Regions from separate parts of the Pseudarthrobacter cellobiosi genome, predicted to be linked through region 2. Evidence: riboswitches for the same ligand, from Rfam matches in the RefSeq annotation. Region 2 holds a riboswitch; each other region holds the start of a gene.
The links. A riboswitch is a leader RNA that binds a small molecule or an ion and turns the genes downstream of it on or off. The one in region 2 is predicted to bind S-adenosylmethionine.
Positions count from the first base shown of each region.

Region 1: it holds a riboswitch for S-adenosylmethionine, as region 2 does, so the genes downstream of both, NG701_RS15220 (DUF1737 domain-containing protein) here and NG701_RS04765 (aminotransferase class V-fold PLP-dependent enzyme) in region 2, are expected to answer to the same signal.
Region 3: it holds a riboswitch for S-adenosylmethionine, as region 2 does, so the genes downstream of both, metX (homoserine O-acetyltransferase MetX) here and NG701_RS04765 (aminotransferase class V-fold PLP-dependent enzyme) in region 2, are expected to answer to the same signal.

Region 1 covers NZ_JAMXBK010000026.1:305,274-315,512, forward strand. Annotated here, with positions in the region: gene NG701_RS15195 (NUDIX hydrolase) at 1-247, shown strand, start outside; gene NG701_RS15200 (pyridoxamine 5'-phosphate oxidase family protein) at 330-794, shown strand; gene NG701_RS15205 (GNAT family N-acetyltransferase) at 808-1,365, shown strand; gene NG701_RS15210 (acetyl-CoA C-acetyltransferase) at 1,469-2,671, shown strand; gene NG701_RS15215 (hypothetical protein) at 2,831-3,409, opposite strand; SAM riboswitch class IV at 3,536-3,651, shown strand; gene NG701_RS15220 (DUF1737 domain-containing protein) at 3,665-3,922, shown strand; gene NG701_RS15225 (rhodanese-like domain-containing protein) at 3,919-4,332, shown strand; gene NG701_RS15230 (O-succinylhomoserine sulfhydrylase) at 4,329-5,537, shown strand; gene NG701_RS15235 (methyltransferase family protein) at 5,635-6,144, shown strand; gene NG701_RS15240 (DUF1905 domain-containing protein) at 6,056-6,397, opposite strand; gene NG701_RS15245 (LysR family transcriptional regulator ArgP) at 6,482-7,384, opposite strand; gene NG701_RS15250 (LysE/ArgO family amino acid transporter) at 7,454-8,077, shown strand; gene NG701_RS15255 (hypothetical protein) at 8,249-8,896, shown strand; gene NG701_RS15260 (glutamate--cysteine ligase 2) at 8,999-10,225, opposite strand.
Region 2 covers NZ_JAMXBK010000019.1:2,122-12,360, reverse strand. Annotated here, with positions in the region: gene NG701_RS04810 (GDSL-type esterase/lipase family protein) at 1-275, shown strand, start outside; gene NG701_RS04805 (DUF4097 family beta strand repeat-containing protein) at 376-1,218, shown strand; gene NG701_RS04800 (PadR family transcriptional regulator) at 1,218-1,829, shown strand; gene NG701_RS21325 (50S ribosomal protein bL37) at 1,958-2,032, shown strand; gene rsrA (mycothiol system anti-sigma-R factor) at 2,198-2,458, opposite strand; gene NG701_RS04790 (sigma-70 family RNA polymerase sigma factor) at 2,455-3,267, opposite strand; gene NG701_RS04785 (DoxX family protein) at 3,584-4,120, shown strand; gene aroA (3-phosphoshikimate 1-carboxyvinyltransferase) at 4,127-5,527, shown strand; gene rsgA (ribosome small subunit-dependent GTPase A) at 5,511-6,626, shown strand; gene hisN (histidinol-phosphatase) at 6,679-7,491, shown strand; SAM riboswitch class IV at 7,648-7,761, shown strand; gene NG701_RS04765 (aminotransferase class V-fold PLP-dependent enzyme) at 7,881-9,251, shown strand; gene NG701_RS04760 (class I SAM-dependent methyltransferase) at 9,397-10,155, shown strand; gene NG701_RS04755 (metal-dependent transcriptional regulator) at 10,187-10,239, shown strand, end outside.
Region 3 covers NZ_JAMXBK010000018.1:176,610-186,848, reverse strand. Annotated here, with positions in the region: gene NG701_RS04680 (DeoR/GlpR family DNA-binding transcription regulator) at 1-177, shown strand, start outside; gene NG701_RS04675 (histidine phosphatase family protein) at 195-851, opposite strand; gene NG701_RS04670 (CPBP family intramembrane glutamic endopeptidase) at 1,022-1,801, shown strand; gene NG701_RS04665 (VOC family protein) at 1,927-2,565, opposite strand; gene NG701_RS04660 (bifunctional o-acetylhomoserine/o-acetylserine sulfhydrylase) at 2,769-4,121, shown strand; SAM riboswitch class IV at 4,190-4,304, shown strand; gene metX (homoserine O-acetyltransferase MetX) at 4,317-5,432, shown strand; gene NG701_RS04650 (hypothetical protein) at 5,517-6,047, opposite strand; gene NG701_RS04645 (DNA glycosylase AlkZ-like family protein) at 6,080-6,460, opposite strand; gene NG701_RS04640 (DNA glycosylase AlkZ-like family protein) at 6,453-6,896, opposite strand; gene NG701_RS04635 (hypothetical protein) at 6,909-7,133, opposite strand; gene NG701_RS04630 (SGNH/GDSL hydrolase family protein) at 7,227-8,075, opposite strand; gene NG701_RS04625 (alpha/beta hydrolase) at 8,171-8,821, shown strand; gene NG701_RS04620 (RNA-binding S4 domain-containing protein) at 8,904-9,137, opposite strand; gene NG701_RS04615 (DMT family transporter) at 9,171-10,193, shown strand.

The DNA of each region.
Region 1 (10,239 bases), on a different contig from region 2:
GCTGGGTGTCTTCAGGCAACCGTCGGGAAAGATCATCACGGTGTTCGCAGCGGAGTCTGACTTCCAGCCCGAACGGATTGTGAGCAACACGTTTCCGCTGGAATGGCCCAAAGGATCCGGCACCATCAAGGACTTTCCCGAGGTGGACGATGCCCGGTGGGTCACGGAAGCCGAGGCCCGCGGCAAGCTGGTCAAGGGCCAGCTTCCGGTCCTGGACGCCCTCAGGGAGCATGTTGAGCTGCCCTAAGTTGAACTACCGAAGCCCGGGCCCGGGGATTACGGTGGCACTGCCCTGTTGGTCCGTCGCATAGGTCCGTATGGTTTGGTGCATGAACTCTTACGCGCAGCCGATCAACAAATTGACATTTGACGAATGCTGGGAATTACTGGCCGACGACACCCTGGGGCGGCTGGCCCTTGTAGTGGACGGCCATCCGGAGATCTTTCCGGTCAACTACGTCCTGGACCGCAGGAGCATCGTCTTCCGCAGCGCCGGTGGCTCCAAACTGTGGGGCGCCCAGGCGGACCGTCCCGCGGCGCTGGAGATCGATGGATACGATCCCCGCACGGAGGTGGCCTGGAGTGTGGTGGCGCGCGGAGACACCGAAGTGATCGAGGCCCAGGCTGACAAGGACGCCGTCGACGCCCTGCATCTGGAGCCCTGGCAGTCTGGACCCAAGAATTACTACATCCGGCTAACCCCACTTGCACTGACCGGCCGCCGCTTCCAGGTCACCAAACCGGACGTCTGGAACACCCGGTTGTCGGACCGCCGTCGTGCTTCCTTCGAATAGCGCGGGAGAGTTCTTGCTTAGCGATGCGCCGGCCTTTCTCGTCCCGGGGGTCCGGATCCGGCTGCTGCGGCGGAGCGACGCAGCCGGCCTGAGCGAGGCCTACCTACGGAACCGCCAGCACCTCGAGGCTTGGGAACCGGAGCGGGACGAAGCCTTCTTCGCTCCCAGGCATCAACTGGACATCATCCGGGCCAAGCTCGCCCAGCATTCCGTGGGCCAGGAGGTTCCGTGGGTGCTGGTGGACCACAACGATCCCGCTTGCATCGTCGGCGCCGTCACCCTCACCGGCATCGTCCGCGGGCCGTTCCTCAACGCCAACCTCGGGTACTGGGTTGATTCCACCCTCAACCGGCGAGGCATCGGATCTGCGGCGGTCCGCTTCGCCACGGACCATGCCCGGACAGAACTGGGCCTCCACCGGGTCCAGGCGGCAACGCTGCTCGACAATGAGCGCTCACGCAAGATCCTCAAACGCGCCGGGTTTCGGGAAATCGGCGTGGCGCCGCAGTACCTGAAGATCGCCGGCCGCTGGCAGGACCACCTGCTCCACCAACTGCTCCTCCACAGCTGAAGCGGTCCCAGCAGAATCCACAGCGACTGGGGCACCACGCCGGCACACAGGGTTCGCCCATGCCGGCCCAAGCACTCTTGAATCCGCAATCGAAAGGCACCCCATGGGCAACGACGCTCAAGTCCCCGTCATCCTGGGCGGCGCACGCACCCCCTTCGGCAAGTTCCGCGGCGGCCTCTCCGGGCTCACCTCCAGCGAACTGGGTGCCCACGCCATCCGGAACGCACTGGAACGGTCCGGGGTGGCGCCGGAACAGATCCAGGCCGTCATCGTGGGCCAGGTTATCCAGGCGGGCGCCGGCCAGGGACCCGCCCGGCAGGCCAGCCTTGCCGCTGGCATCGGCTGGGATGTGCCCACCGTGACCATCAACAAACTGTGCCTGTCCGGCCTGACTGCCGTGATCGATGCCGCCCGGATGATCCGCGCCGGCGAGGCTGATTTCATTGTGGCGGCAGGCCAGGAATCCATGACCAACGCCCCGCACCTGCTGCCCCGGCTTCGCGGGGGTGTGGCGATCGGCGATGCACCACTGCTGGATTCCCTGAACTTTGACGGCCTGCAGGATCCCGTCTCAGGTGAACTGATGGGCTCCGCCACCGACGCCGGGAACGTCCGCCTGGGCATCAGCCGCGAGGACCAGGACGCCGTGGCCGCCCTTTCACACCAGCGGGCGGAGGCCGCCCGGGCGGCCGGCATCCTGGCTGAGGAGATCGCTCCGGTGGAGGTCCCGCAGCGCCGGGGACCCGCCGTCGTGATTGATGCCGACGAGGGCATCCGCGCCGGCACCACCATCGAGACGCTCGCGGCGCTGAAACCCGCCTTCTCCAAGGACCCGGCCGCCACCATCACCGCCGGCTCGGCCTCCCCGCTGTCCGACGGCGCCGCCGCCGTCGTGGTGGCCAGCAAGGCAGCAGCGGAAGCGGCCGGCCTCAGCTGGATCGCGGAGATCGGCAGCCACGGCCAGACCGCCGGACCGGACGGGTCCCTGCATTCCCAGCCGTCCCGCGCCATTGAGCGAGCCCTGAAACTTGAAGGGCTGACCATTGACGACGTGGACCTCATTGAGATCAACGAAGCCTTCGCATCGGTGGTGCTGCAGTCCGCCACCGACCTGGGGATCGACGCGGACAAGATCAACGCCGACGGCGGCGCCATCGCCCTGGGCCACCCGGTGGGCGCCTCCGGGGCGCGCCTTGTGCTGCATCAGGCACTCGCGCTGAAACGGCGCGGCGGCGGAACAGGCGTGGTTGCCTTGTGCGGCGGCGGTGGCCAGGGCGACGCCCTGATCCTCAAAGCCCGCGGCTAGGGCGACCGGGAGAGCAGCGCCGGCGCCAGCGTGGCATTTAGTCGACTTCTCCGGGGCCCGATACCTGAATTGGGAATCGTCATGGGAACGGTCAAGACAGGCGCTGTCTGAGCTAATAGGCTTCGCCTATTGGGAGTACCACGGCATGCAGATGGGGCTCTACCTGAGCGGCTCCGGCAAACCCAGCGAACCCACTACGGCTTTCAAGGAGCTCCTGACCCGTGAACTGCGTTGACCAGGCGGATCAGCCCCCAGGATTATCAAGGGCACCAGGCGTTCCGCACACGAAACCCGGACCAGTTCCGTCCGCCCCTGCGCCGCCCGGTTGTTCACTCCGGTATCGTCGCACCAGTCCACGCCATACGGGTAAGCGGTGACCCCGGCCTTCCCGGGAGCCACGCCAGCCGGGACGGTGAACACAAAAGTGAATGCGCCGTCGTCGGACATGGGAGCGAGATCCTCCAGCACGGTGATGCCGGCCGCATCCCTGACCGTCACCTGGACCCGTGCGTCGGTGCCGTAGCGGGCGTCGCAGGTGGCGTCAGGGGCGCTGACGGTGACCTGGTCGCCGGGTTTAGCGGCGGCAGGCGAGACGGAAAACTCCGGCGGCATGCAGGGCGGCGGCGCGAAAATGTTCCGGCAGCTTGTCACCCCCACCAGCACCGGCACGGCGCACAGCCCCACGGCCAAACCGCGTGCCCAGGCGCCGGTCACTGAACGCCCCCGAAAGTTCCCCATGACCCGATTGTCCCGTCGGCGCCGGTGTTACGGAAGCACGGTTGGGGTTACGGAAGCACGCGTTGGTTACGGAAGATGACGACGGCGGCGGTGCGGCGGGGCGGGGCGAGTGTTACGTTTTTGGGGAGTAATGAGAACCGGCGCCAAGCCCTGACTGGCCGGTCGGCAACCCTCCCTTTCGCGGCGGGGTGCCTCAGGTGAATACTCGGCATATCGACCCATTCGAGCTGCAAGCGTGAAAGAAGGAGTTCCGTCGTGTCTGACGCACCCGCCCCTGAAGAGAAACTGTCGTACCGGCTTGTCACCGGGCCGGATGACAGGTCTTTCTGTGAACGGATTTCCACTGCCCTGGCCGAAGGGTATGTCCTGCACGGCAGCCCGGCCGCAACGTCCAACGGCGGCAAGGTGATAGTTGCGCAGGCACTCATCCTCCCGTCGGCCATCGCCACCGCTGATGCCGCCGTCGCCACCGCCGTGGATGACCTCGATTTCGACGGCGAGGGCCACGCATGAGCTACGCCGGAGACCTCACCCCGCAGGAAGCCTGGGCCAAGCTGGAGCAGGGCGCCATCCTGGTGGATGTCCGGACCGAAGGCGAATGGGCCCACATCGGCATCCCGGACACGAAGGCCACTGATAACGATCCCCTGTTCATCCCGTGGACGTTCCCGGGTGGCATCCCGAACCCAGATTTCATCACCGACCTGACACAGCAGGCCCCGGACGACGACAGTGCGGAGCTGGTATTCCTCTGCCGCTCGGGCCAGCGCTCCATCGCCGCCGCCATCGCCGCGACGCAGGCCGGCTTCACCTCCTACAACGTCCTGGAGGGTTTCGAAGGCGAGCCGGACCGCTACGGCGAGCGCACCGTCAACGGCTGGAAGAACCGCGGCCTGCCCACCAACCTGGGAATAGCCAAGTGACCTTCAACGCAGACGCCGGCGGCTGGAGCGCCGAGACGCAGGCGGTCCGCGGCGGGCTGGACCGCACCAACTTCCAGGAGACCACCGAGCCGGTCTTCCTGAACTCGGGCTTCGTCTACGAGTCCGCTGCCGCCGCCGAGCGCGCCTTCACCGGCGAGGACGAACGCTTCGTCTACTCCCGGTACGGCAACCCGTCCGTGGCCACCTTCCAGGAACGCCTCCGCCTGCTCGAAGGCACCGAAGCGTGCTTTGCGACGGCGTCGGGCATGTCAGCGGTGTTCACCGCCCTGGGTGCCCTGTTGGCGGCCGGTGACCGGGTGGTTGCCGCGCGCTCTCTGTTCGGCTCCTGCTTTGTGATCCTGAACGAGATCCTGCCGCGCTGGGGCGTGGAAACCGTGTTTGTTGACGGCCCGGACCTCGAGCAGTGGCGCGCTGCCCTGTCGGAGCCCACCACCGCAGTGTTCTTCGAATCGCCGTCCAACCCGATGCAGGAAATCGTGGACATCGCCGCGGTCAGCGAGCTGGCGCACGCCGCCGGGGCCACCGTCGTCGTCGACAATGTCTTTGCCACTCCCCTGCTGCAGCGCTGCGGCCAGCTGGGCGCGGACGTGATTGTGTACTCCGGCACCAAGCATATCGACGGCCAGGGACGCGTCCTGGGCGGCGCCATCCTGGGCACCAAGGAGTTCATCGACGGCCCGGTCAAGCAGCTCATGCGGCACACCGGCCCGGCCCTCTCCGCGTTCAACGCCTGGGTGCTCACCAAGGGCCTGGAGACCATGTCCCTGCGTGTGAACCACTCCTCCGCCTCCGCGCTGCGGCTGGCCGAATGGCTCGAACAGCAGCCGGCCGTCAGCTGGGTCAAGTACCCGCTCCTCAAGTCGCACCCGCAGTACGAGCTCGCCGCCAAGCAGATGAAGGCCGGCGGCACCGTCCTCACGTTGGAACTTGCGACGACGAGTGACCGCTCGGGCAAGGACGCCGCTTTTGCGCTGCTGGACGCCTTGCGGATCATCGACATCTCCAACAACCTGGGCGACGCCAAGTCCCTCATCACCCATCCGGCCACCACCACGCACCGCGCCATGGGTCCCGAGGGCCGCGCAGCCATCGGGCTCAGCGACGGCGTGGTGCGGCTGTCCGTGGGCCTGGAGGACGTGGACGACCTCATCGGCGACCTGGAGCAAGCCCTCAAGCACATCTAGCTCTGATTGGCGCAAACTGGTGGCGCGAACTGGCAGATAATGCCCTGTTTCAGGCGTTTTGAGGGGCTTATCTGCACGTTCGCGCTGGGAGGACCGTATGAATGCACCCCGGGCCTGGGGCCGGCTGCTGTCCAACATCCCGCTGCCGGAGCAGAACCTGGCGGGAATCGCCGTCGGCGTTGTCCTTCAGCGTTTGATGCCGCTCCGGCTCGGCGGGCCATACTTTTTGGTACGGACCGTCGGCGTGGCATCGCTGGCGGTGGGTGGCGCAATAGTCACCTGGGCGTGGTTAGCTGCCCGGAACACACGATTAGCCCGCCCCGATGCGTTGGTGACCGCCGGGCCCTATGCGCTTTCGCGGAACCCGATGTACGTGGGCTGGGCGCTGCTGCACCTGGGAGCGGGACTGCTGCGTGATGATGCCTGGACGGTGGCGGCCCTCCCGGTGGCTTCGGGCGCAGTGCACCGCGGGGTGCTTCGAGAAGAAGAGGTCCTGGCGGCGTCGTTCCCGGCGGAGTTCAGCCAGTACCGCTTGTCCGTGCCCCGGTACGTGCCTCGCCTTCGCCTTGGATGGCGAGCCGGACTGCCACTTCATCCCCGACGCTGATGCCCGCCGCGTCCCTGGCGGCCTTCTTGACGGGCAGTAGGTAGGAGCGGCTTTTGCTGTCCGGGAAGACCGAGGTCTGCCAGGTGTAGCCGGAGATTTCCGCCGTCACTTTGACCGAGCCGAAGCCTTTCCGGAACGCCGCTGCCTGTTCCCGGAGGTCGTCGGCAACGTCCACGGGGAGGGTAATGAAGTGCCACCCGGCTTCTTCGGGATAGTGCCACAATTCGGCCCGGAATGAGTACGACGACGTCACGGCCTGAGTATGGCATGCCGCGTTGCCGGACGCATCCCCTGTCATGGACGGGTCCGGCGAATGGTGCGACAGCGGAACGCCGCCTCAGGCGCCTGGCTGGCGCAGCTGCCGGGAGGCCGTCTCCCGGACCGCGGCGGTCAGTTGGTTGAGCACCGGCGAGTCGACCTTCCAGCGTTGCCAGTACAAGGACACGTCAACGGGGCTCCCGGGGGCCAACTCCACGAGGGCACCGCTGCGGAGGTCTGGCAGGCACTGCTGCTCCGGGAGCAGCCCCCATCCCAGTCCCAGCCGGATAGCCTGGGCGAATTCGGCCGACGACGGCACATAGTGCCGCGGCGCGGTCAGTTCCGCGCCCGTCACCGTGCGGAAGAACCCGTCCTGCAGGTCATCCTTGCGGTCAAAATCAACCACGGGGGCCTGGCTTCCTGCAACGAGCTCCGGCCCGTCCGGCCACCACCGATGCAGATACGTGGGACTTGCCACTGCACGGTACCGCAGGGAACCCAGCGGTTCCACACTGCAGCCCTGGACCGGTTCCGGCGTTGCGGTTACCGCGGCCATCACCGAACCGGTCCGCAGAAGCTGGGTGGAATGCTGCTCGTCCTCCCTGCGCAGTTCGAAGCAAGCGCCGAGGTCCGGCGGAAGACTTGCCAGCGCAGGCATGAACCAAGTGGAGAGTGAGTCCGCGTTCACCACCAAGGGGATGGGCGCCGTCGGGCGGTCCCGGCTCTCGCCGAGCTCCTGCTGGGCGTCCCATTCGAGCTGCCGGACCTGCCGGGCGAACCGCAGGATGGCTTCTCCGGCTGTTGTGGGGCGGACGGGGTTCGTTCGCTGCAACAGGATCTGGCCGGCCGCGTCCTCCATCGCCTTGAGACGCTGGGAAATGGCCGACGGCGTGACGTACAGGCTGCGGGCCGCCGCCTCAAGGGTGCCTTCGTCCACGACGGCCGCGAAGGTACGCAGCTGCTCAAACTGGAACGTTAACATTAGATTTCCTTAATAGAGCTAAGAATATTTAGCTGGAGTAATCATAAGTCCGGCCGTACGTTGGAGGATATGGATCTGACTGCATTTCTAGGCCCCACCGCACTGGGCTTCGGCACGGGCCTCGCCCTCATCGTGGCCATCGGCAGCCAGAACGCCTTCGTCCTCCGGCAGGGCATCCGCGGTGAGCATGTGGCCGCAGTCGTCCTGGTCTGCAGCGTCTCCGATGCGCTGCTCATCGCAGCGGGCATCGCCGGAGTGGGGGCGCTGCTCCAGTCGAGTCCCGTAATCGTGGACGTGGTCCGGTTTGCCGGCGCCGCCTTCCTGGTGGGCTACGGCGTCATGGCGGCGCGCCGGGCGATTCGTCCTGGAGCACTAACGGCGTCGGGGCGGCAGCCCGCCGTCGGTCTCGGCGCCGCACTCAGCACCGTACTGGCCCTGACGTGGCTGAACCCGCACGTCTACCTGGACACCGTGCTGCTGCTTGGATCCGTGGCCAACCAGCAGGCGCAGGATTTGCGTTGGTGGTTCGGGGGCGGAGCCATCGCCGCCAGCATCGCCTGGTTCAGTGCGCTGGGATTCGGGGCCAGGGTCCTCCGGCCCTTCTTCGCGCGGCCCTCCTCGTGGCGCATCCTGGACGGGCTCGTCGCTGCGGTCATGCTCACCCTGGGTGTGCGCCTGGCAGTCGGTGCATGACGTCGTCGCTTCCTGGCGCGAACGGACACTTGGGGCACTCCCACAGCGAAAACCAGGGCATTATCTGCCCGTTCGAGCCCTGCCGTTGACCTCGGCGGCAGTGCGGCGTAGCTTCATGGTCACCACCGCGATGTTGCTGGGCCAACGCATCCGCCGGACCGAAAGCCAGGCATGAACGGAAACCAGGCAGTGCAGGGCAGCAAGCCTTTTCAAAAGGCCGGAGCAGTCATCGTCGCGGCCGGCGCGTGCTGGGGGCTCGGAATTTCCTTCGTGGGGAACGTGCACGCCACCCGCGACCCTGCCGCCAGGCTGGCCATGCTGGAGCGCCACCGCGGCCTCTGGGTTGCCGGACAATTCCTGGCAGCCGCCGGGACCATGGCCGTTCCCGTCGGATTTGCCCGGTTCGCCCAATCCATCCGTTCCGGCTCCGGCCCCGCCAAGACGCTGGCCGCCGGCGCAGCCGCCGCCCTGCTAGTGGGCGCGCCCTTGTTCGTGGTGGCTCTCGCTGACCGCGCCTCGGACCTGGAGAGGTTCGCCTATCGGCGGGGTGCAAACTGGCCGTTCCTTACATACTCAGGGCTGCATATCGGCGGGCTCGCGGCCCTGGGGGCGGGGCTGCTGCTGACTCCGTTGAAGCCCTGGACCGGCATTACGGCGGCCGCCAGCGCTCCCGTCTTTGCTGCAATCCTGGCCGGCACCAAAGACATTCCGCCGTTCGTTTTCTACCTGGTGGAAACCGCGGTGGGTGTCCAGCTGATGCGCTACGAGGAACCCATGGCTCCCTCCGAGGACCATACGGACGCACACCCCAGGCGTTGACGCTGGAGCTGGTGCGAACGGGCAGATAACGACCCCAGAACACGAAAAACAGGGCGTTATCTGCCAGTTCGCGCAAAGGTTCCTACAAGCCTCAGGGAGAACTCAGGACAGGCGCACGCGCAACAGCTCCGGGACTTCGTCCGCCTCACGCAACCCGGAGGTGCCGCGCATCGTGACACGCACGGCGTGGGCAACCACGGCCCCCATCCCGCCGTCGTCGGGCGCTGATTCTTCCATCACCGCGTCCCACACCCTGCGCTGTTCGGTGGAGCCGGTGCCGCGGGCAATGATGTCCTCGACGCCCTGCCGGGCCAGGGAAAGTTCGTCCTGCTCGGCGAGGACCGGAGCCAGGTAGTCCACCAAGGATCGCACTACGTCGACGGCGGGCGCCGGCCTGAACGTGCCAAAATCCAGCAACTCACCGCTCAGGCCACTGCTGCTCGCCTGCCATGCCGCCATCCGCAGCAGCACCGTGGGCACCGGGGCCGGCTCCACGCCGTCGCGCCATTCACGGCTGGCCGATTCGACCAAGGCCCGCACCAGCACCGCGATCAGGGCAGCGTCCTCGGCGCGGAGGCAGACGTCGGCCACCCGGACCTCAACCGTGGGGTGGTTCCGGGACAGGCGGGCGTCAAAGTAGATCATGCCTTCATCCAGCAGCACGCCACTGTCCAGTAGACGCGTTACCACCCTTCTATATGCAGAGTACGTGCTGAAAATGGCCGAAGGGCCGGACATGGGCCAGCGGTTCCAGGCCTGGGTGCGGTAGCTCTCGAATCCTGTGGGCATCCCGTTCCAGAACGGCGAATTCGCGCTCAGTGCCGTGATGACTGCCAGCTTGTCCCGGATCCTGTCCAGAACCGCCACGCCCTCGTCCTTGGATTCGATGAACGTGTGGACGTGGAAGCCGCAGGTCAGCTGCTCCTGCGCGGTCAGACCGAAGCGTTCGAGCATCCGGGCATAGCGGGCGTCCGGGGTGGTGTGGCTCGCAAGGCCAAACGGAGACGTGGCCAGCGCGGCGACCCTTGCACCGTTTTTGGTGGCCGCTTGGTCCGCCAGCAGCCGGCCGGCCCGGATCTGCTGCAGCAGTTCTGCGTACTCGAGGCAGGGACGGGTCTGGGTCTCGATCTGCTCAAGCTTCAGCTCGGCAGTCAGGCCAGTCCCGTCGTCGTGAGCCGCTTTTTCCTTGGCTGCCAGCGCATAGGGACGTTCCGGGGCATCGTCGGCTGCCATCCGGCGGCCGGACAGCATCGCGTCCGCGAGGGCAAGCGGCTCCCCCGTGTCCGGATCAACGATCAGGAGCTCTTCCTCGACGCCGAATGTACGCATGCTTATATTGTGCT
Region 2 (10,239 bases):
ACCGGATCGAGGTGTTTGTGGTGGGCCCGCCGCCCACGCTGGACCCGGTCCAGAACCGCCGGCTCGCCGATCTGAACACGGCCTTCGCTGACGTCACCACCAGGCGCAAGCACCTCTACGTGGACACGTTCTCTCCGCTGCTGAACCACGAACAGTGGCGCCAGGACCTTGCGGCCAACACCGGCACTCCCGGGCAAGCAGGCTATGGCCTGATGGCCTGGCTGGTCCTCCACCGTGGCTGGTTCCAATGGCTGGGCATGGACGCCCCCGAGTAAAGCATCCCCAACCCTTCCAGTCGCGATATATCTTGACGGGTCCAGCGGTCCGTTGTATCTTGAAGTATCAGTCACGATATATCGCGATTTTGGAGGATTCATGACAGAGGACAGCTGGACCGTCACAGGTCCGCAAACCATCGATGTTGACAACGTCAGGTCGCTGAAGCTGGGCATGGTCCGCGGCAGGTTCGACGTCGTCACCCATGCCGACGCCGTTGCCCGCGTGGAGATCAACGACGTCCAGGGCGATCCCGTGTCGGTGACACTGACGGACGGCAGGCTCGAGGTCCGCCATCAGCTGCACGGCCCGCAGGGCTGGTTCAAAAACCTGATGGGCACGGTCAACCACAACAGCAACAACTCAGCGGTTATCAGTATTGCCCTGCCGGCCGGCGTCGAGGTGGAGGCCGGTACGGTCAGCGGCGATGGCCTTGTGTCCGGAATCAGCGGGCACACCCGGCTCAATACCGTCTCAGGTTCTGTGATGGCAGACGGCACGTCCGGGGAACTTCACGTCAACACCGTCAGCGGCGAGGTCATCGCGCGAAACCACGACGGCGTCCTGACCGCCAAGAGTGTCTCCGGCGAGGTCACCGCATCCGGCCGGTTCAGCAACATCCGGGCTCACACGGTCAGCGGCGACATGAGTTTTGACCTGCTCGGCTTTACCCACGACTTCGGCGCCAATTCAGTCTCCGGCGACCTCACCATCAGGCTGCCCCATGACGTCGGGGTGGACATCGTGGCGAAGTCTGCCAGCGGCGTTGTGGTGATTGATGACCAGCAGTACTCGCAGCCCGGCGGCAAGGTGGAAACCATTGCCGGACCGGACGGGAAGCTGATGCTGGTCCGGACCAACTCGGTGTCCGGCAAAACGTCCATCTTCCATGGCCAGCCGGCCCGCAACGACGACGCAAGAAGCCCGGAAGCGGGGCACTGATGCCTCCGGTGTTCGCCCATGGTGCGCTCCGGCTGTACCTGCTCGCCCTGCTGGAGTCAGGGCCCAAACACGGCTATGAACTGATCAAAGCCCTCAGCGAACGGTTCGGCGGCACCTACTCCCCCAGCGCGGGAACCATCTATCCCCGGCTTGGGAAGCTGGAGGAAGAAGGGCTCGTCGCCACTGAATCAGAAGGCCGCCGCACCAACTACCGCATCACCGCGGCGGGGCTTGCAGAACTCAACAAGCGCCGGGAGGAACTCGCCGGAGTCGAGAACGACATTTCCGCTTCCGTCCGCCGCCTGGCGGACAACCTGCGGGCGGATATCCGCGTCAACATGCGCGGGTTGCGGGCAGACCTGGCGGCCACGGCAGAGGCGGCCCGTTCCACGGCGCGGGCCGCCGATTTCAGGAAAGCCGGCCGCCAGTCTTCGGAAGGGTTCCGGGAGCTGAAGGAAGCGGAGATGCTGCTGCAGGCGTTCCGAGACGACCTGCGCGTGGAACTGCGGCTTCAGGCCACCCGGCAACCGCTCGGCGCCGTCACGCTGGAAACTGTCAGGACCGTGCTGGACCAGGCGCGCATCTCCATCCGCAACTCACTGCCCGGCTGAGCCGCCGGACTGCGCCCCCGGGTCGGTGTTGCCCCCGGTCACAGCCCGTTTCGGTTTCGCGGCGTGTCCCATGGTGTGGGAGACTTGAGGGCAGCTCTTTTGAGTACCAACATTTAAGGAGGCCAGCTATGAGCAAGCGTGCACGTAAACGTCGTGACCGTAAGCGTGGCGGCGCGAACCACGGGAAGCGCCCCAACGCCTAAGCTAAAGCTTGGAAATCGGTTTAAGCGAAGGACCCCGGAAGCCACACGGCTTCCGGGGTCCTTCGTCTTTGAGCTGCTTTTTGGCGCCTGCGGTACTACTGACGGGCATCGACGCAGCCAGGCGTCCACGCAGTCAGGTGTCCCTTCAGACGGCTACCGCTTGGGTTAGGCGTCTACCGGGCGGATGGAGTGGATCCGGTCCAAAATGGCGTTCTTCAGGTTTTCCGGAGCGGCCTCGGTGCACGAGCGCTTCACCATGGTGCGGATCACGCACTCGAGGTCGTACTGCTCGGTGCATTCAGGGCACTCATCAAGATGGGTCTTGATTTCCGTGATGTCCTCGCGGGTCAACGCCCCGTCGAGGTATTCGTAGATGCGTTGCATCCGGGCGTCATCGCAGTCGCCCAATCCCTGGCAGTCGCTCATTTCCTGTTCTCCTGTTTTGTGGTCGCGGCCGTGTCCTGTGATTCGACGGCGCCTTTGAATCCTCGTTCGGCGGCATAGTCCGCCAGCATGTCCCGCAACATTTTCCGGCCGCGGTGCAACCGGGACATCACTGTCCCGATCGGCGTGTTCATGATGTCCGAGATTTCCTTGTACGCGAAGCCTTCGACATCGGCGAAGTACACTGCCAGCCGGAACTCCTCGGGAATGGCCTGGAGCGCCCGCTTGACGTCCGAGTCCGGCAGGTGGTCCAGCGCCTCAGCCTCGGCCGAGCGCAGGCCGCGGGACGTGTGCGACTCCGCCCTGGCCAGCTGCCAGTCCTCGATGGTGTCCGAGTTCGACTGCAGCGGTTCGCGCTGCCGCTTGCGGTAGAGATTGATGTACGTGTTCGTCAGGATCCGGTACAGCCAGGCCTTGAGGTTGGTGCCGGGCTTGTATTGGTGGAACGCTGAGAACGCCTTGGTGTAGGCCTCCTGGACCAGGTCTTCCGCATCGGCGGGGTTCCTGGCCATCCGCATGGCGGCCGAGTAGAGCTGATCCACGTACTGCATGGCATCACGCTCAAAACGGACCCGGCGTTCTTCCGCTGATTCGGTGGCCACATCCACGGGTTGCTCGGCGGGCGCAGGCCCAGCGGGCACAGGGACATCCGCTGCAGGCTGCGCGTCACTCCCTGCCGGTGCGTCGCTGCTGGCATTGGCGCCGCTGCTGGCATTGGCTTCGCTGCTTGTTTTGGCTTCGCGTTCGGAGGCCTCATACATGGCCTCGAGGGCCGGATCCAGGGTGCTCATTGCGTTCAAGTCTACTGTGACGGCCTTGGCGCGCCGCGATCCGTACTCCGGAAGATCGGATTCCAGAGTCTGCAGTGCTAAGGGTCCGGCGGGCTCCGTCCCGTCCTTCAGTAACCTCAAGGGCAACTCCACTCTGTGTCAGGCCATGGTGTTCCAGGCAAATACCTGCCGGGCAATCCATGATGAGTCAATTCGTCCGGTGTTCGGCGGACCCGCAAACCATAACCGCTGGCGGCAGGCAAATATTCCCCAAAAGTGCAAGACTAGAACGGACTCCGCCGCATCCGGTGCGGTTCGTCCAGCCAGGAGGAAACCCATGTCCTTTGTCCGTACTCTCGCCCGCCCCATGCTGGCTTCCAGTTTCGTAGTCGCCGGACTGGACAAGCTGAAGAACGCGGATGACACCGCCACCCAGCTCTCGCCGCTCCTGCAGAAGGCAGCCGCGTCGCTTCCGTTCCAGGCCGACGAAAAGATGCTGGCACGCGTGATCGGCGGAACGCAGGTGGGTGCCGGCGTGCTGTTCGGCCTGGGCAAGTTCAGCCGCCTCTCGGCAACACTGCTGACCGTCATCTCGCTACTGAACACCTTTGTGGAATGGCGCAGCGCGGACATCAGCACCAAGGAAGGCCGCGAGGCCCGCCGGAACCAGCTGCTCAAGAACATTTCCCTCAGCGGTGGCGCCCTGCTGGCCTCGGTGGACACCGCCGGCAAGCCTGGCCTGGCCTGGCGTGCCGAGCACCTCGCCGCGGATGCCCGGAAGACTGCCGCCGGCGCCCGCAAGACCACCGGCCAGAAGCTACACAAGGCGGACAAGGCCGTGCGCCGCGCCGTGGAACACGCAACGGGGGCGTAAGGACGGATGACCGGTTCCACCCCGCCCGCAGCCACCGACGCACACAACTCCACCGACACCGTTCCGCACTGGCCGGCCCCCTTCGCCAGCAGGCCCATCAACGCCACTGTCACGGTGCCTGGCTCAAAATCCCTGACCAACAGGTTCCTGGTCCTTGCCGCGCTGGCTGACGGGCCGTCCCGGCTCCGTGCTCCCCTGCATTCCCGGGACTCTGCATTGATGATCGATGCCCTCCGCCAGCTGGGAGCCACCATCACGGAGGTGCCCGGCGACGGCGCCTACGGGCCGGACCTTGAGGTCACGCCCCTGAGCCAGGAGGCGCCGTCGCCACGGACGCACATTGATTGCGGCCTCGCCGGAACAGTGATGCGTTTTGTTCCGCCGCTTGCGGCGCTGCGCAACGGCGTGAGCGTGTTCGACGGCGACCCCCACGCCCGGAAGCGCCCCATGGGCACCATCATCGAGGCCCTGAAAGCCCTCGGGGTGGCCCTCACGGCGGACGACGGCGGGACCCCCTCGTCGCTGCCCTTCACCGTTGCAGGCACCGGGGAAGTCCGGGGCGGCCACCTGGTGATCGATGCCAGTGCGTCATCCCAGTTCGTCTCCGCCCTTCTGCTGGTCGGCGCCAGGTTTACCGACGGACTCCATCTGGAGCACGTGGGCAAGCCCGTGCCGAGCCTGGACCATATCAACATGACCGTTGCCGTGCTCCGCGGCGTGGGTGTATCAGTGGACGATTCGGTGCCGAACCACTGGGTAGTGGCACCGGGCCCCATCCGCGCCTTTGACCAGCGCATCGAGCAGGACCTCTCCAACGCCGGCCCGTTCCTGGCCGCCGCGCTGGCCTCCGGCGGCACCGTCCGGATCCCGGACTGGCCCGCCGGCACCACCCAGGTGGGAGACCTCTGGCGCAGCATCCTGGCGGACATGGGCGCGGACGTCAGCCTGGCTGACGGCGTCCTGACCGTCACGGGCGGGCCAGAGATCAAGGGTGCGGATTTTGACGAAACCAGCGAACTCGCCCCTACCGTGGCGGCCCTCTGCGCCCTGGCCAGCGGACCTTCACGGCTGACCGGCATCGCGCACCTGCGCGGCCACGAGACGGACCGGCTGGCCGCGCTGGTCACCGAAATCAACCGCCTCGGCGGCGATGCGGAGGAAACCAGCGACGGCCTGGTGATCCGCCCGGCGAAGCTGCACGCCGGCGTCGTCCACAGCTACGCGGACCACCGGATGGCCACCGCCGGCGCCATCCTGGGCCTCGCAGTGCCGGGCATCGAGGTCCAGGACATCGCCACCACTGCTAAGACCATGCCGGAATTCCCGCAGATGTGGGCGGACATGCTGGCCCAGGGCGCGGCTGCCGACGACACCTCGGAAGGTCCCACTGGTGGCACGCAGCACTGATTCCTGGGACGAGTCCGACGTCCGGATCCGGCCCAGCAAAAAGGGCTCCCGGCCGCGCACGAAGGACCGCCCCAGCCACGACGACGCCGTCACGGGCCGCATCATCACCGTGGACCGCGGCCGCTACACCGCCGTCGTCGGCGAGGACTCGGGCGACGAGCGGATCATCATCGCAGCCAGGGCCCGCGAACTCCGCCGCTCCCCCGTGGTTGCCGGCGACTTCGTCTCCCTCGTTGGAGATGTCTCCGGGGAACCCGACACGCTTGCCCGCCTGGTCCGGATCCAGGACCGCAGGACCCTGCTGCGCCGCAGCGCCGATGACACTGATCCGATCGAGCGTGCGGTGGTGGCCAACGCCGATCAGCTCGTGGTGGTGGTGGCCGCCGCAAACCCGGAGCCGCGCACCGGCTTCATTGACCGCGCCCTGGTGGCCGCTTACGACGCCGGCATCGAGCCGCTGCTGCTCGTCACTAAGGCGGATGTCAAGGATCCCGCGGAACTGTTGTCCAACTATGAGCACCTGGACTTCCCTGTGATCATCAGCCGCACGTCGGACTCCGAGGCCTCAGGTATTGATGCCCGCTCCGACGACGGCCTCTCTGCCCGCCTGGACAGTGATGCAGTTTCGCAGCTCCGCGCGTACCTCGAGGGCAAGGTCTCGGTGATGCTGGGTCATTCCGGCGTGGGCAAGTCCACCATGGTCAATGCGCTCACCGGGGCCGAACGGGCCACCGGTGGTGTGAACGCGGTGACCGGCCGTGGCCGCCACACGTCGTCGTCGGCCCTTGCCCTGAAGTTGACCGGAGCTCCGGCCGGAAGCTGGATCATCGACACCCCTGGCATCCGTTCGTTCGGCCTTGCCCATGTGGACCCGGACCGGATCCTGCGGTCCTTCCCGGACCTGGAGCCGGGTACGGATGCCTGCGAGCGTGGCTGCAAGCACAACACCGCGGCCGTCAACTGCGGGGTGGATGCCTGGGTGTCCACCGGCCAGGCGGGCCCCACAGGCCCGGCCAGGCTCGCGTCACTGCGGCGGCTGCTGGGCACTGATCCCCGCCTGGTGGGCCAGGAAACCAAGGAACTGGGCAGCATCGGCTAGACGGAACGCCGATGTCCCCAACCCTGCGGTCCGGAGACGGTAGTTTGGAACCATGATCCAACCCGCTTCGAGCTACAACGATGACTTGCGCCTTGCCCATGTGCTGGCAGATTCCGTGGATGACCAGACCATGAGCCGCTTCAAGGCACTGGACCTCCGCATCGAGACCAAGCCGGACCTGACGCCGGTTACGGACGCGGACAAGTCCGCGGAGGAAGCCATCCGCGGCCAGCTGTCCCGCTCGCGTCCCCGCGACGCCGTGCTGGGCGAGGAATTCGGCAGTTCGGGCCATGGCTCCCGCCGCTGGATCATTGATCCCATCGACGGCACCAAGAACTTTGTCCGCGGCGTCCCGGTTTGGGCCACCCTGATCGCCCTCGTGGACGAAGGTGAACCCGTGGTGGGAGTGGTCAGCGCGCCCGCGCTGGGCAAGCGCTGGTGGGCCGCCAAGGGTTCCGGCGCGTACATGGGCAAGTCCCTCGCCGCCGCAACGCGGCTCCGGGTCTCGGACGTCTCCAAGCTTTCGGATGCCTCCCTGTCCTACTCCAGCCTGGGCGGCTGGAAGGAGCGCGGCAACCTGGATGAGTTCCTGGGCCTGACCGAGGACGTGTGGCGCACACGCGCCTACGGCGATTTCTGGTCCTACTGCATGGTGGCCGAAGGTTCCGTGGACATCGCCTGCGAGCCCGAACTGAACCTCTACGACATGGCTGCCCTCGTGCCCATCGTGGTGGAAGCCGGCGGCCGCTTCACCTCCCTGGAGGGACAGGACGGGCCGTTCGGCGGAAACGCTCTGGCCACGAACTCCATCCTGCACTCAGAGGTGCTCAAGCGGCTGAACCCGGACCTGGACGATCTTCTCTAGGCACTTTTTTCGAATTATCGACGGCGGACGCCTCCTCAAGGGGGCGTCCGCCGTCGTATCTTCGACAAATGTGCGGTTCCTCAAACGCGCGTAACAAAGTCCTTAACATTGGGCCGGCTTCCTTTCTGCAGCGGCAGATGTTCTACGCTCTTAACAGGTCACGAGTGCCAGCGCTAAACCCCGGTTTGCTGGCCGGCAACCCTCCATTCGCGGTGGGGTGCCCCGGGTGACGACCAGGCCGGTCCGGAATGGACACGGCAAGCGCGGATTCCCGGTACCGGGAGTCCTTTTAGAGTGAGGTCTCCGTGACAGCTGCCACCGTCTCCCCCAACACTGTTTCTCCCAACCCTGTCTCGCCCAACAACGCTGCCCCCGTCAACGCCGCTGCGCTGTTCAACGAGGCCGCCGCCATCGCCGGGCAGCCCCTCTCCGCTGTCACCGGCGCGGAGATCCAGGCGCCGCTGATCCAGGGCGGCCATGTTCGCTACGCAAACCTGGACTACGGCGCATCCGCGCCCGCCCTCTCCGTGGTGTCCGCCTACCTCAACGAAATCCTGCCGTTCTACGCCAGCGTCCACCGCGGCGCCGGCTTTGCGTCGCAGATCAGCACCTCCGTCTACGAGAACGCCCGGAACATCGTGCGCGACTTTGTGGGCGGGCGCCCGGACGACTCCGTCATCTTCACCCGGAACACCACCGACTCGCTGAACCTGCTGGCGGGTTGCCTGCCGGCGACGGACGGGCGGCCGAATGGTGACGTCCTCTACCTGGACATCGAGCACCACGCCAACCTGCTGCCGTGGCAGGGCGTCCCACACCGCAGCGTCGTCGCCGCGGACACCATCGCGGGGACCATCGAGGTCCTCCGCGCCGAACTTGAGCAGGGCAACGTCAGCCTGCTCGCGGTCACGGGTGCGTCCAACGTGACCGGCGAGATCCTTCCGATCAGGGCCCTGGCCGCCCTGGCCCACGAGTACGGCGCGCGCATCGTGGTGGACGCCGCGCAGCTCGCGCCGCACCGGCGCATCAATATCAGTGCCGACGACGTCGACTACCTCGCCTTCTCCGGCCACAAGCTCTATGCGCCGTTCGGTTCCGGGGTTCTGGTGGGCCGCACCGACTGGCTCGACGCCGGTACTCCCCACCTCGCCGGCGGCGGTGCCGTCCGCGAGGCAAAGCTCGACGGCGTCAGCTGGGCCACAGGTCCGGCCCGGCACGAGGGCGGCTCCCCCAACGTCCTGGGCGCGGCCACCCTGGCCCGTGCCACCCAGGTCATCGCGTCCCTGGACCAGGACCGCTGGCACGCCCATGAGGCGGCCATCAGGTCATTCCTGGTGGACGGGCTCGGGAAGGTCGACGGCGTCACGGTGCACCAGATCTTCTCGGACACGGACGCTGAAACCGGGACCATCGGTGTGGTGAACTTCTCCGTGGCGGGGTACGACGCCGGACTTGTGGCGGCCTACCTGTCGGCCGAGCATGGCGTTGGCCTCCGCGACGGCCGCTTCTGCGCGCACCCGCTGCTCAAGCGCCTGGGCCTTCCGTCAGGTTCGCTGCGGGCCAGTTTCGGCGTGGGTTCGCGGTTGGAGGATGCCCAGCGGCTCCTTGCCGGCCTGGAACAGCTCCGCCGGACCGGCCTGGGCTGGGACTACGTGGTGGACGCGGGCCGCTGGGTTCCGGCCAACGACACCCGCACCTACCCGCACTGGGCGCCCAACACGCCCGGCACGGCCGGCGCGGCGCCGTGCCTTGACGACTGACTGGGCTTTTACGTCTGACTGACGCTTACCTGACCAGGCGGCCGGCTGACCAGGCGGCCGGCTGACCGGGCGGCTGATCAGACGGCTGCGGCCCATGCGGTAAATTCGAAGGATGCGCATGGGCATCAGCTGAAGGAGGCCGCACGTGGCACGGGGTGGCCCCAGACTTGAGCACGGACGCCGTCTGGAACTCGGACAGAGCTTCCAGGACGGCGGCGAACATTACCAGCGCGTACGCCCTGGCTACCCTGCCGAATCAGCGGACTGGCTGATCCCGGCCGGGGCCAGGGACGCCGTGGACGTGGGCGCCGGGACCGGCAAGTTCACCGCCCTGCTGCTGAAACGCGGCCTGGCGGTTTCGGCCGTGGACCCATCGCCGGACATGCTTGAACAGCTGCGGGCCCACTACGCGGCGGCGGACGCGACGCAGGGTAGGGCAGAGGCGACGGGACTCGCTGACTCGGCGTTCGACGTCGTGAGCGTTGCGCAGGCGTGGCACTGGTGCGATCCGCTGCCGGCGAGCACCGAGCTGGCGCGGATCCTGCGGCCCGGCGGAATGCTGGGGCTGATCTGGAACCAGCTGGACACGTCCGTTCCGTGGGTCCACCGTTTGTCCCGCATCATGCACGCGGGCGACGTCTACAAGCCCGGGTTCCGCCCGGTGGTGGGGCCGGAGTTTGAAGGCCTTGAGAGCCATGTGACGCGCTGGGAGGACAGCCTCAGCACGGCGGACATCATGGAACTGACGAAGTCCCGCAGCTACTACCTGCGTGCCGGCGAATCGACCCGCAGCAAAGTCCTGGCCAATCTGGACTGGTACCTGCATGAGCATCTGGGGCACGCCGTGGACGAGGACATCAGCCTGCCGTACCTGACGCTGACGTGGCGGGCCGGAAAGGCGTGACGGCCACCGACCACCGGGTAGGCTTGGAGACGTGAAGACCAGTGCGCCCTCCTCCTCGATCGAGGACTACGTCAAGGTTATCTA
Region 3 (10,239 bases), on a different contig from region 2:
GCCAGCCGGGCCCGGATCTCGTATGTGCTGGCCGACTCCTCCAAGGTCGGTGTCAGAGCCTTCGCCACCATGGACGGCTACGCGTTCACCCGCCTGATCACTGACTCCGGGATATCCGCCGAGGACAAGGCCGCATTCGAAGCCAACGGGACCGAAGTGATCGTGGCCCCGCACTAAGGGACCGGCAACAATCCCTAAAAGATCACCGGCGGCGCGTCCAGGACGGTCTCGTCCACCCGGCGGTCCACCCATTGGCTGAACGGAATATCGAGTTCGTACTTGCCCAGGTCGGTGCGGTGAAGGGTCCGCACCGCGGCATTGTCCGGGTTGTTGAGTGATTCGAAATACTCCACCGACCAGTGGAACCAGCGCATACAGAACAGGCGCATGGTGAGCCCGTGGGTCACCAGCAAGGTGTTGGGGGCGTAGTCCGGCTTCGACCAGTGGCGGTACAGCGTCTCCATAAAGGATGAGATCCGGTCGTAAACGTCCGAGCCGGATTCGCCTTCCCGGAACCGGTAGAAGAAGTGGCCGTAGGCGTTGCGGAGTTCCTTCTGGTCCTCGATGTCGCCGGTGATCTGGAAATTGGCCCAGTCCTGCTCGCGTAGGCGCGGTTCTTCGATCACACGTTCCGTGAGATTGCCGAGGTTGAGTGCCTCCAGGGTCTGGTGCGCCCGAAGGTACGGGGATACGTAGACGCAGACCTGCCGGCCATCCAGCTCGCGGCGGATCCGTTCCCCGGCAACCGTGGCCTGCGCCAGGCCTTGGGGAGTCAGCGGAATCCGGTAGTCCGGGACCCTGTTGTAGATGGACGTATCGACATTGGCCGCGGACTGGCCGTGCCGGATCATGAAGATTTTCCCTGGCGCGCTCATAAGCCCCTAGCATAGGTGCCGCCGCATGGACGCTCTCTCACTTTTGGTAGGTTTTTGGCGGACGCTCTTTCACTTTTGGTGAGTCCCGGCGAGCTGGGACTCAGCCTAATCAGCGAAGAACCAGAAACTACAGGCAAGATGGAACCATGTTGGTTCCCTCCCGCCGTCGGCTGCGGATCGAAGTCTGGATTGTGCTGGGTCTTTCCCTGGGGCAGTCCGCCGTCTACTCGGTGGTGCAGCTGCTGGACAAGATGACGCGGGCCCCGCTGGCCGAAGGCACGTCCACGCTGAACCGGTCACAGAGCCCGCGCGAGTACTTCGACCTCACGTACCAGTTGCTGGACATCATTTTCGCCCTGGTGCCCGTGCTGCTGGTCATCTACTTCCTTACGGACCAGCGGCAGTCCGGCGCCGGCGTGGGCAGCCAGGGCAGTTCGGCGTTCCGGAAGCTGGGCTTCAACTTTGCCAGGCCGGGCCGCGACCTGCTGCAGGGACTCGGCCTTGCGGCGCTGATCGGGGTCCCGTCGCTGGGCCTCTACGCCGCGGGACGTGCCCTGGGGATCACCACGGCCATCATCCCCAGCGCACTCGACTCGTACTGGTGGACCGTTCCCGTCCTGATCCTGTCCGCGCTGCGGCACGCCGTGGTGGAGGAGGTTATCGTGGTGGGCTATCTCCTGGACCGCTTCGGCAAGTTCGGCTGGAGCATGCCGCTTGCCATCTTCGCCAGCTCGATGCTCCGCGGCAGCTACCACCTGTACCAGGGGTTTGGACCGTTCATCGGCAACGCGGTGATGGGTGTGGTGTTCGCCTGGCTTTACACCAGGACCAAGCGGGTGATGCCGCTGGTCATCGCGCATGCGCTGCTGGACATCGTGGCGTTCGTTGGCTTCAGCCTCTTTGGCCGGGCGGTGGGCCTGGGCTAGGACAGCCGCCGTGCCCGTGCGGCACGGGTGTACTTACCCAGGTCCGGCTTAAAGGGATTCGGCCGCCATCGGTGGGTGGCATCATTGGCACCCGCTGATGGCGGCCGAAGCTGTTGAACGTGCAATCAGATGGTGACTGCGCCCGTGGCGGTTTCGAAGGTCACCGACAGGATGCCCGGGGTTCCGTGCGGAGCCACCCAGTCAACGGCCACATCCTCCAGCGGCTTCTCGACGGGTTCACCCAGCCATTCCGTCACGCGGGCGGCGGAACCGGCGATGGTCAGGCAGCTCATCTTGACGTTGCTCTCATAGGCGTTGGACGGGTGCAGGGCGGGGTCGCCCTCCCACTTGAGCATGTACGGGACCTGTGGGTCCGCGATCAGGCCCAGGATGCCGATCTGCTTCCAGACCAGCTCGCGGCCGTCCGGGAACTTGCGGTTGCCGTTGACGGCAGCACGGCCCAGGCGGTCTTCGAACGGAGCGAGGTCGTCCACTTCGACGCACCAGCCCATCCAGCCGCCGCCGGCTTCGGACCGGGCCCGGACAGCCTGGCCGAAGGGAGCCTTGTCCGATGCCGGGTGGTTCAGGACCTCCACGACTTCCAGGTACTTGTGGCCGGCGAGGGGAATAATCATGTTCCGGGTTCCAAACCGGGGGTGCACGCCGCCCTTCACGGCTTCAACGCCGAGGGCGGACGAAATACGTTCGGTGGTGGCAACGAGGCCATCTTGTTCACAGGCGTAAGAGACGTGATCCATGCGCATGCCATCATCTTGGCACTTTGTGATCCGGCTCTCAGCTAAGGGTAGCCTTACCGGAATCTGTTGCGTCACGAGTGGACATTCCGCCGGAAAGCAGGAGAAGAGCGGCCGGCTGACCACGTTCGTCACAATCCTGTTCCCGTCAGGGAAAGTCTTCCTACACTGAACGCAACCGAGCAGTGCCACGCCACGTCAAGGAGCATTGAATGTCGAACGGATGGTCTTTCGAAACCCGCCAGATCCACGCTGGCCAGGAACCGGACAGCGCCACCGGCGCGCGGGCGCTCCCGATTTACCAGACGACGTCGTTCGTCTTCCCGAGTGCCGAAAGCGCCGCCAACCGGTTTGCCCTCGCGGAGCTCGCGCCGATCTACACCCGCATCGGCAACCCCACGCAGGATGCTGTGGAACAGCGGATTGCCAGCCTTGAGGGCGGGCTCGCTGGTCTGCTGCTGAGCTCGGGACAGGCCGCTGAAACCTTTGCCATCCTGAACATTGCCGAGGCCGGTGACCACGTCGTGGCCAGCCCCAGCCTGTACGGCGGGACCTATAATCTCCTGGCGCACACCCTCAGGAAGTTCGGCATCTCCGTCACGTTTGTGGCTGACCCGGACAACCTGGACCATTGGCGCGATGCCGTCCAGCCCAATACCAAGCTCTTCTTCGCCGAAGTGGTCTCCAACCCCCGCCAGGACGTGCTGGACATCGAGGGTGTGTCCCGGACCGCCCACGACGCCGGCGTGCCCCTCGTTGTGGACAACACGCTCTCCACGCCCTACCTCATCCGCCCGCTCGAATGGGGCGCGGACATTGTGGTCCACTCCGCCACCAAATACCTCGGCGGCCACGGCTCTGCCATTGCCGGTGTGATTGTGGACTCCGGCAACTTCGACTTCGGCGCGGACCCGGAACGGTTCCCGGGCTTCAACACCCCGGACCCCACCTACAACGGGCTGGTCTATGCCCGTGACCTCGGGGCAGCCGGAGCCCTTGGCGCCAACCTTTCCTACATCCTGAAAGCCCGCGTCCAGCTGCTGCGCGACCTCGGCTCGGCCGTGTCACCCTTCAACGCCTTCCTCATCGCCCAGGGGCTGGAAACGCTGAGCCTGCGGGTGCAGCGGCACGTTGCCAACGCCGTCGACGTCGCCCAGTGGCTTGAGGCAAGGGACGACGTCGAATCCGTCGCCTATGCGGGGCTGCCCTCCAGCCCCTGGTATGAGCGTGGCCGCAAATACGGCCCCAAGGGCACGGGTGCGGTGGTCGCGTTCAACCTGGCCGGCGGCGCAGAGGCCGGGAAACGCTTCGTGGATGCCCTGGAACTGCACTCCCATGTGGCCAACATCGGGGACGTCCGTTCACTGGTGATCCACCCGGCGTCAACCACGCACAGCCAGCTTTCGCCCGGGCAGCAGGCCATCGCCGGGGTCACTCCGGGACTCGTCCGCCTGTCCGTGGGCATCGAACACATTGATGACATCCTCGCCGACCTTGAGGCCGGCTTCCGGGCGGCCAAGGGCGCGGCGGACCCCAGCAAAGACGCGGCAGGCCAGCAGCAGTAGGGCTCCCGCAAAGTCACAACCAGTCACACGCTTAGCAATAGACCGGGGCTGTTCGTACACTCGAAGCAGGTCATGAGTGCCAGCGACAGCCCCGGCTTGCTGGCCGGCAACCCTCTTTTGCGGTGGGGTGCCCCGGGTGAGGACCTGGCCTGCCGGTCAATTGAGGGTGGGCAAGCGCATAGAAAAGGTCCTTCCATGACGATTACGATTTCCCGTACGGCAGCACCCGGAAACGGGGTGGTCCGTTACGCCAGCATCGGCGGACTTGAGCTCGAAGCGGGCGGTTACCTCCCGGAAGTCACCCTCGGCTATGAAACGTGGGGAACCCTCAACGCGGACGGCTCCAACGCCGTCCTGATTGAGCACGCCCTGACCGGAAGCACGCACGTGACCCGCGGCGACAGTGACGAGCCCGGCTGGTGGGAACAGCTGGCCGGGCCCGGTGCGCCGGTGGACACGGACCGGTTCTTTGTGGTCTCCATCAACATTGTGGGTGGCTGTTACGGCTCCACTGGGCCATCCTCGGTTGCCCCGGACGGCAAGCCTTGGGGGTCGCGATTCCCTTTGGTAACGCTGCGGGACACGACGGCGGCTGAGGCCAGGCTGGCTGACCAGCTGGGCATCCCGAGCTGGTACGCCGTGCTGGGCGGCTCCATGGGTGGCGCGCGGGCCCTGGAATGGGCGGTCACCTACCCGGAACGGGTCCAGCGGTGCGCCGTTATCTCGATCGGTGCCGCCAGCACGGCCGAACAGATCGCGTTCGCCCAGGCGCAGACGCTCGCCATCCGCCAGGACAGCAATTTTAACGACGGCGACTACTACGGCGGTCCGCTGCCGGAGGACGGACTGGCCCTGGCGCGGCGCATTGCGCACATCACCTACCGCTCCGCCGAGGAATTCCATGGCCGCTTCGGACGATCGGCCCAGCACCCGGAATCGCCGTTTCAGGCGGCAGCGCTGGGGGAGCGGGGCCGCTACCAGGTGGAAAGCTACCTGGACCACCAGGGCAAAAAGCTGGTGCGGCGCTTTGATGCCAACAGCTACATCGCCATCACCGACGCCCTGATGAGCCACGACGTCTGCCGTGGGCGGGGTTCACTGAACGAGGCCTTGGGCCGGGCCACCGCCAGGTTCTTCGTGGCTGCCGTGGACAGCGACCGGCTGTACTTCCCGTCCCAGTCCCGCGAGCTGGCTGACGCGCTCCCGGGCGACGTGGACGTGCACGTTATTGAGGCCCCGATCGGCCACGACGGCTTCCTGACCGAGATCGGCCAGCTCGGCGTCCAGCTCCGGAACACCTTCCTCGTCTAAGCGCAAGCACCGCCCTTATGCGCGAGAGGACACTTGAGGCCCTGGAATCAGGGCCACAAGTGTTCGTTCGCGCTGACTAAGGGATCAGCCGTTCATGATTTCGGAGCGGCGCTTCATGTAGTCCTCCATGGCCAGCTCGCCGTTGCTGTACTGCTGGTCGAGTTCGGCCAGCTTCCGGGCACGGTATCCCTGCGGGCCCGACGGCGGCAGGGGAATGCCGGGGGCGGCAGGCTGCTGCGGTGCTTCCGCGCGCTGCTCCGGCACCGGCTGGCCGTTGGGTTGCGGCTGACCGTACGGCGGGAACTGCTGATCCGCAGAAGGAATCGGCTGCATGGGCGGCAACGGCTGGCTCGGCGGCAGGGGCTGCGGGCTCATGATCTGCCGGAAGCCGCCACTCATGTAGTCCTGCTGCGTGTAGCCGTCACGGGGCTGTTTGTTCTGCGGCTCCGGGTACTGATCGCTGCCGGGGTACTGCCCGCCGCCTGGAAACTGCTCGGGGTAGCGCCCGGAAAAGCTCTGCTCCTGGTTCCGTTTGTTCACGGATTTCCGGTACATCCGCATCGCCATCGGTATTACGAACGACAGAATGATGATCCAGAAAAACAAGCTGTTCACGGTGTAGCGCCTCTCATATGTGTCCTTCCAGCTTAACCCCGGAGCCCACGTGCGCGGCCGGGATCCCCAGGAAGGCCCCGTACCGGTCCACGGCGTCCTGCACCGCCGCGTCCAGTACCGGGTCCGCGGCAGCGGACAAGCCGGATATCCAGCTCACAGCGGCCGGAGAACATGGTGTGCCGCCAGCAGCCGGCCATCCGCCCGTCCAGCAGCACCACATGTATCGGATCCCCGGCGACCGGGAACGCCGGAGCGCTGCCGCACAGATAGTGCCGCGTTGCGGAATAGCCCATCACGTATTCGTCGTAGCACTGGATCAGGTCGATCCGCGGTCCGGACGCCGGTGTGGCATTGCCGCCATCCGCCCCGCCCTCCGTGCCGGCGTCGAAGTAATGCTCGACGCCGTCAATCACCGCCGTTGCCAGCGTTTCGGGAGCAGCCGCCAGGGTCTGTTGAAGGCCGAGCCGCACGTCGGCCAAAAAGGGCGTAGGTCTGCTTCAGGGCCCCGCCCCGGCTGCGCACCGGAGACCCGCTGGTCAGGATTCCGCTGATCTCGGCGTGCATGATCATGTAGGCCATCCCGAAGCCGGTGGCCCCGAACCCTTCGTCCTGCAGCCGCGCGGCCAGCTGTTCGCGGGTCAGGTGTGACCCGCCCCGGACGGCTTCGGCCAGGACCTGTCCGCTCCGGTCAGCGGCGGCGGCATCAATCCCCGTCTGCCGGTACATGCCCGCGTTGCCCTGGTGAAGCCGCGGCGCGGACAAGGCCGTCAGCCAGCGAAGATCCTCGCGGTGCACAAAATGCCAGGTGGGCCGCAGGATATGGGTGCGCAGGATGCGCCCGTCGGACACCGCCTCCTCCACTTACGCGGCGGTGGCCACCGCAGCCTCGGCAGCAACCCGATGAGACTGGGCCCCGACGGCAGCTCCAAGACTGCCGGTCCTTTGCGCCAGGCTCCAGCGGGCGTAAGGAAACTCCTGCGCCTGGACCGCCAGCAAGTGCCGGACGGCGTCCTCCGGGGAGCCCAGGCCGGGCCCGCGCAGCCGTTGGGCGTGAAGCCGCCGCCGCACCACCTCATCCGGATCCATGCCTGTCCGGGGGAGCTGTCACTGGCTCACGCCGTGCCGCCGCTCACGCCGTGCCGCCGCTCACGCCGTGCCGCCGCTCACGCCGTGCCGCCGCTAGCGCCGGGCGTCGATGGTACCCAGGGGCCCCTCGCCGGATCCCAACGGAACGCCCGGGCCGAACACAGGGCCCGGCGTCGGACGCTTTGCGGTGATTCCGTCGCCGGAGGAGCGGTGGCGCAGCCGCCGCACCACCCACGGGACAAAATACTCGCGGGCCCACACCAGGTCTTCGGAGCGGGCTGCCCGCCACGTGCGGGCGGGCAAGGGCTTGGGCCGGAGCGGCTCAAGCGTGTGGTTCAAGTTCAGCGATTCCAGCACCATGGCGGCGATGGTGTGGTGTCCCAGCGGCGAAAAATGCAGGCGGTCCTCGTCCCACATCTGCGGATCGTTCAGCTGCTTGAGCGACCACATGTCGGCGATGATGGCGTCATGGCGCGCGGCCACCGTGCGGAGGTTCTCGTTGTAGATGGCCACCTTGCTGCGGATCCGTCCCAGGACCGAGGAACCGGTATCCGGACCGTTGAACAGCACCACCGTGGCACCGCCCATGGCCAGGATCTGGACCACGGAATCAAGTTTTTCGGCGAGGGCGTCGGGGTCGCCGCCGGGCCTGATGAGATCGTTGCCGCCGGCGGAAAGGGTTATCAGGTCCGGCTTAAGCGCCAGGCACGGAGCGAGTTGCTGGTCCACGATCTGCTGCAGCAGCCGGCCGCGGACGGCCAGGTTGGCATAGGCGAAGTCCGCTTGGCCCCTGCCCAGTTCCTCGGCCACCCGGTCCGCCCAGCCGCGGAAGCCGCCGGGGCTTGTTGGTTCGGGGTCGCCGATGCCCTCGGTGAACGAATCTCCCATCGCCACGTAGCGGCTCCAGGGATGGGCTTCCGTGGCCCTGGGCGGGCTCTGCATGGCTTTTGCTTCATTCACGGTCCTATCCTGCCTCCTTGCTCACAAGCTACGCCACCGTAGGTAGTTACCGCCGGGTAACTGTAAGAATGGAAACCATGACTGACGCCCAAGTATTTCCCGCCCCCGTTGTTCTGTGGTCCCGGCCGGAGGACCAGCGCGCCGGAAAGCCGCTGCTGGTGCTGCTCCACGGCTACGGCGCCAACGAACAGGACCTCCTGAGCCTGGCGGATATGCTTCCCGAAGATTTTGTTGTTGCCTCACTCCGGGCGCCATTGGCCACGGGCCCCGGCTTTATGTGGTTCCCCCTGACGGCCTCCATCGAGTACACGCTCGACGCCGTCAAGGCTGGAGCCGGTTATGTGCAGGACTGGATTGACACCGTCAAAGCCGACCACCCGTCGGTGACGCTGCTCGGCTTTTCCATGGGAATGGCCATGGCCACCACGCTGCTCCGGCAGCGCCCCGCTGACTACGCCGCCGTCGTCGGGCTTTCCGGTTTTGTGGTCAACGCGGACGGGGACCCCACCTTCAAGGATGGCGACCTGGACGGTACAGTGCCGCTCTTCTGGGGCCGGGACCAGCAGGACCCCGTGATCACGCCCGACAAGATCGACTACACCATGGGCTGGGTGCGTGGGCATGTCAAGCTCACCAAGGTGCTCTACACGGGCATGTGGCACGGCATCAACCAGCAGGAAATCGGGCACGTCTCCGAGTTCCTGACGCACGAGGTGCTGAACAAATAAGCGTACGACGGCGGCCGGCGGCACAGTGCCGCCGGCCGCTTACGCTGTCCACGCCGCCTGAGGCTGAGTCAGGCCTGTTAAATCAGGCTTCCGGGGCCACTACCTGCACGGTTTGCCCGTTGACGGTGACGGTGTCGCCGTTGTGCAGCTGGCGTCCGCGGCGGTCATCGATCTCGCCGTTGACCTTGACGAGTCCGTTCTTGATCAGCTCAGCGGCTTCCACGCCGTCCTCCACCAGGCTGGCGAGCTTCAGGAGCTGGCCAAGACGGATCATGCTGTCGCGGATGGGGATCTCTTGAATGTCCTGGTTGCTCATACAAGTAATAATGCCTGACGTAAGGTGAATCCGATGACCCACACCCCACGGCTGCCGCGGTTCGCGGGGCTCCCGCTGGCCGTCGGCGCGGGACTGGCCATTCCCGTCCAGGGCCGGATCAACGGCGCCCTCGGCGTCCGGCTCAACGACGGCATCGCCGCGGCCGTGGTGGGTTTCAGCACCGGCCTGGTGGTGATGATGCTGATCTCCCTGATCCTGCCCAGCGGCCGCGCCGGTCTGGCCAGGATCCTGCCGGCGGTCCGGACCCGGGCTTTCCCGCCCGTGTACGTGCTGGCCGGCGGCATTGGTGCCCTTTTTGTCTTCGCGCAGTCCTTCACCGTGGGCATCCTGGGCGTGGCGCTGTTTACCGTGGCCGCCGTGACCGGGCAGACGCTGAGCGGGCTGCTGGTGGACCGGCTGGGCATCGGACCTGCCGGCAAGAGGGCCGTGACTCCCATGCGGATCATCGGGTGCGTGCTGACCGTCGCCGCCGTGGCGTGGGCGGTTTCGCCGCGGCTGGCCGGCTCCCCGGGCTCCCCGGGCTCCCCGGGCGCTCCCGCGGACGGAGCGGGCGGGCTGGAAACCTTGATTCTGCCGTTGATCCTCCCGGTCCTGGCCGGGTTCCTGATGAGCTTCCAACAGGCGATGAACGGGACGGCCACAGTCCACTACGGATCGCCCGTCGCCGCCACGCTGGTGAACTTCGTGGCCGGCTCGGTGTTCCTGTGGATTGCCTTGGCCGTCAAGGTGGCAGTTTTTGGGCCGGGCAATCCGTTGCCGGCCGAGTGGTGGTACTACCTGGGCGGGCCCATGGGCTGCGTGTTCATCGGCCTGGGTGCGCTGCTGGTCCGCAGCCTGGGCGTGCTGGTCACCGGGCTCGGCATGATCGCCGGACAGCTCCTTGGCTCCCTGGGGCTGGACCTCGTGGTGCCGGCCCCCGGGAGCATCGTGGCCCCGGCCACCGTCCTGGGCACAGTGCTGACGCTGGCCGCCATCATCCTGGCCACACTGCCGTGGCCGCGGGGCGCCTTCCGGAGGCAGCGGCCGGTAGGCTAGGACACGCAGTTCTCTGCATCTTGTTCCTTCGCCCGCCCCGCCCGCA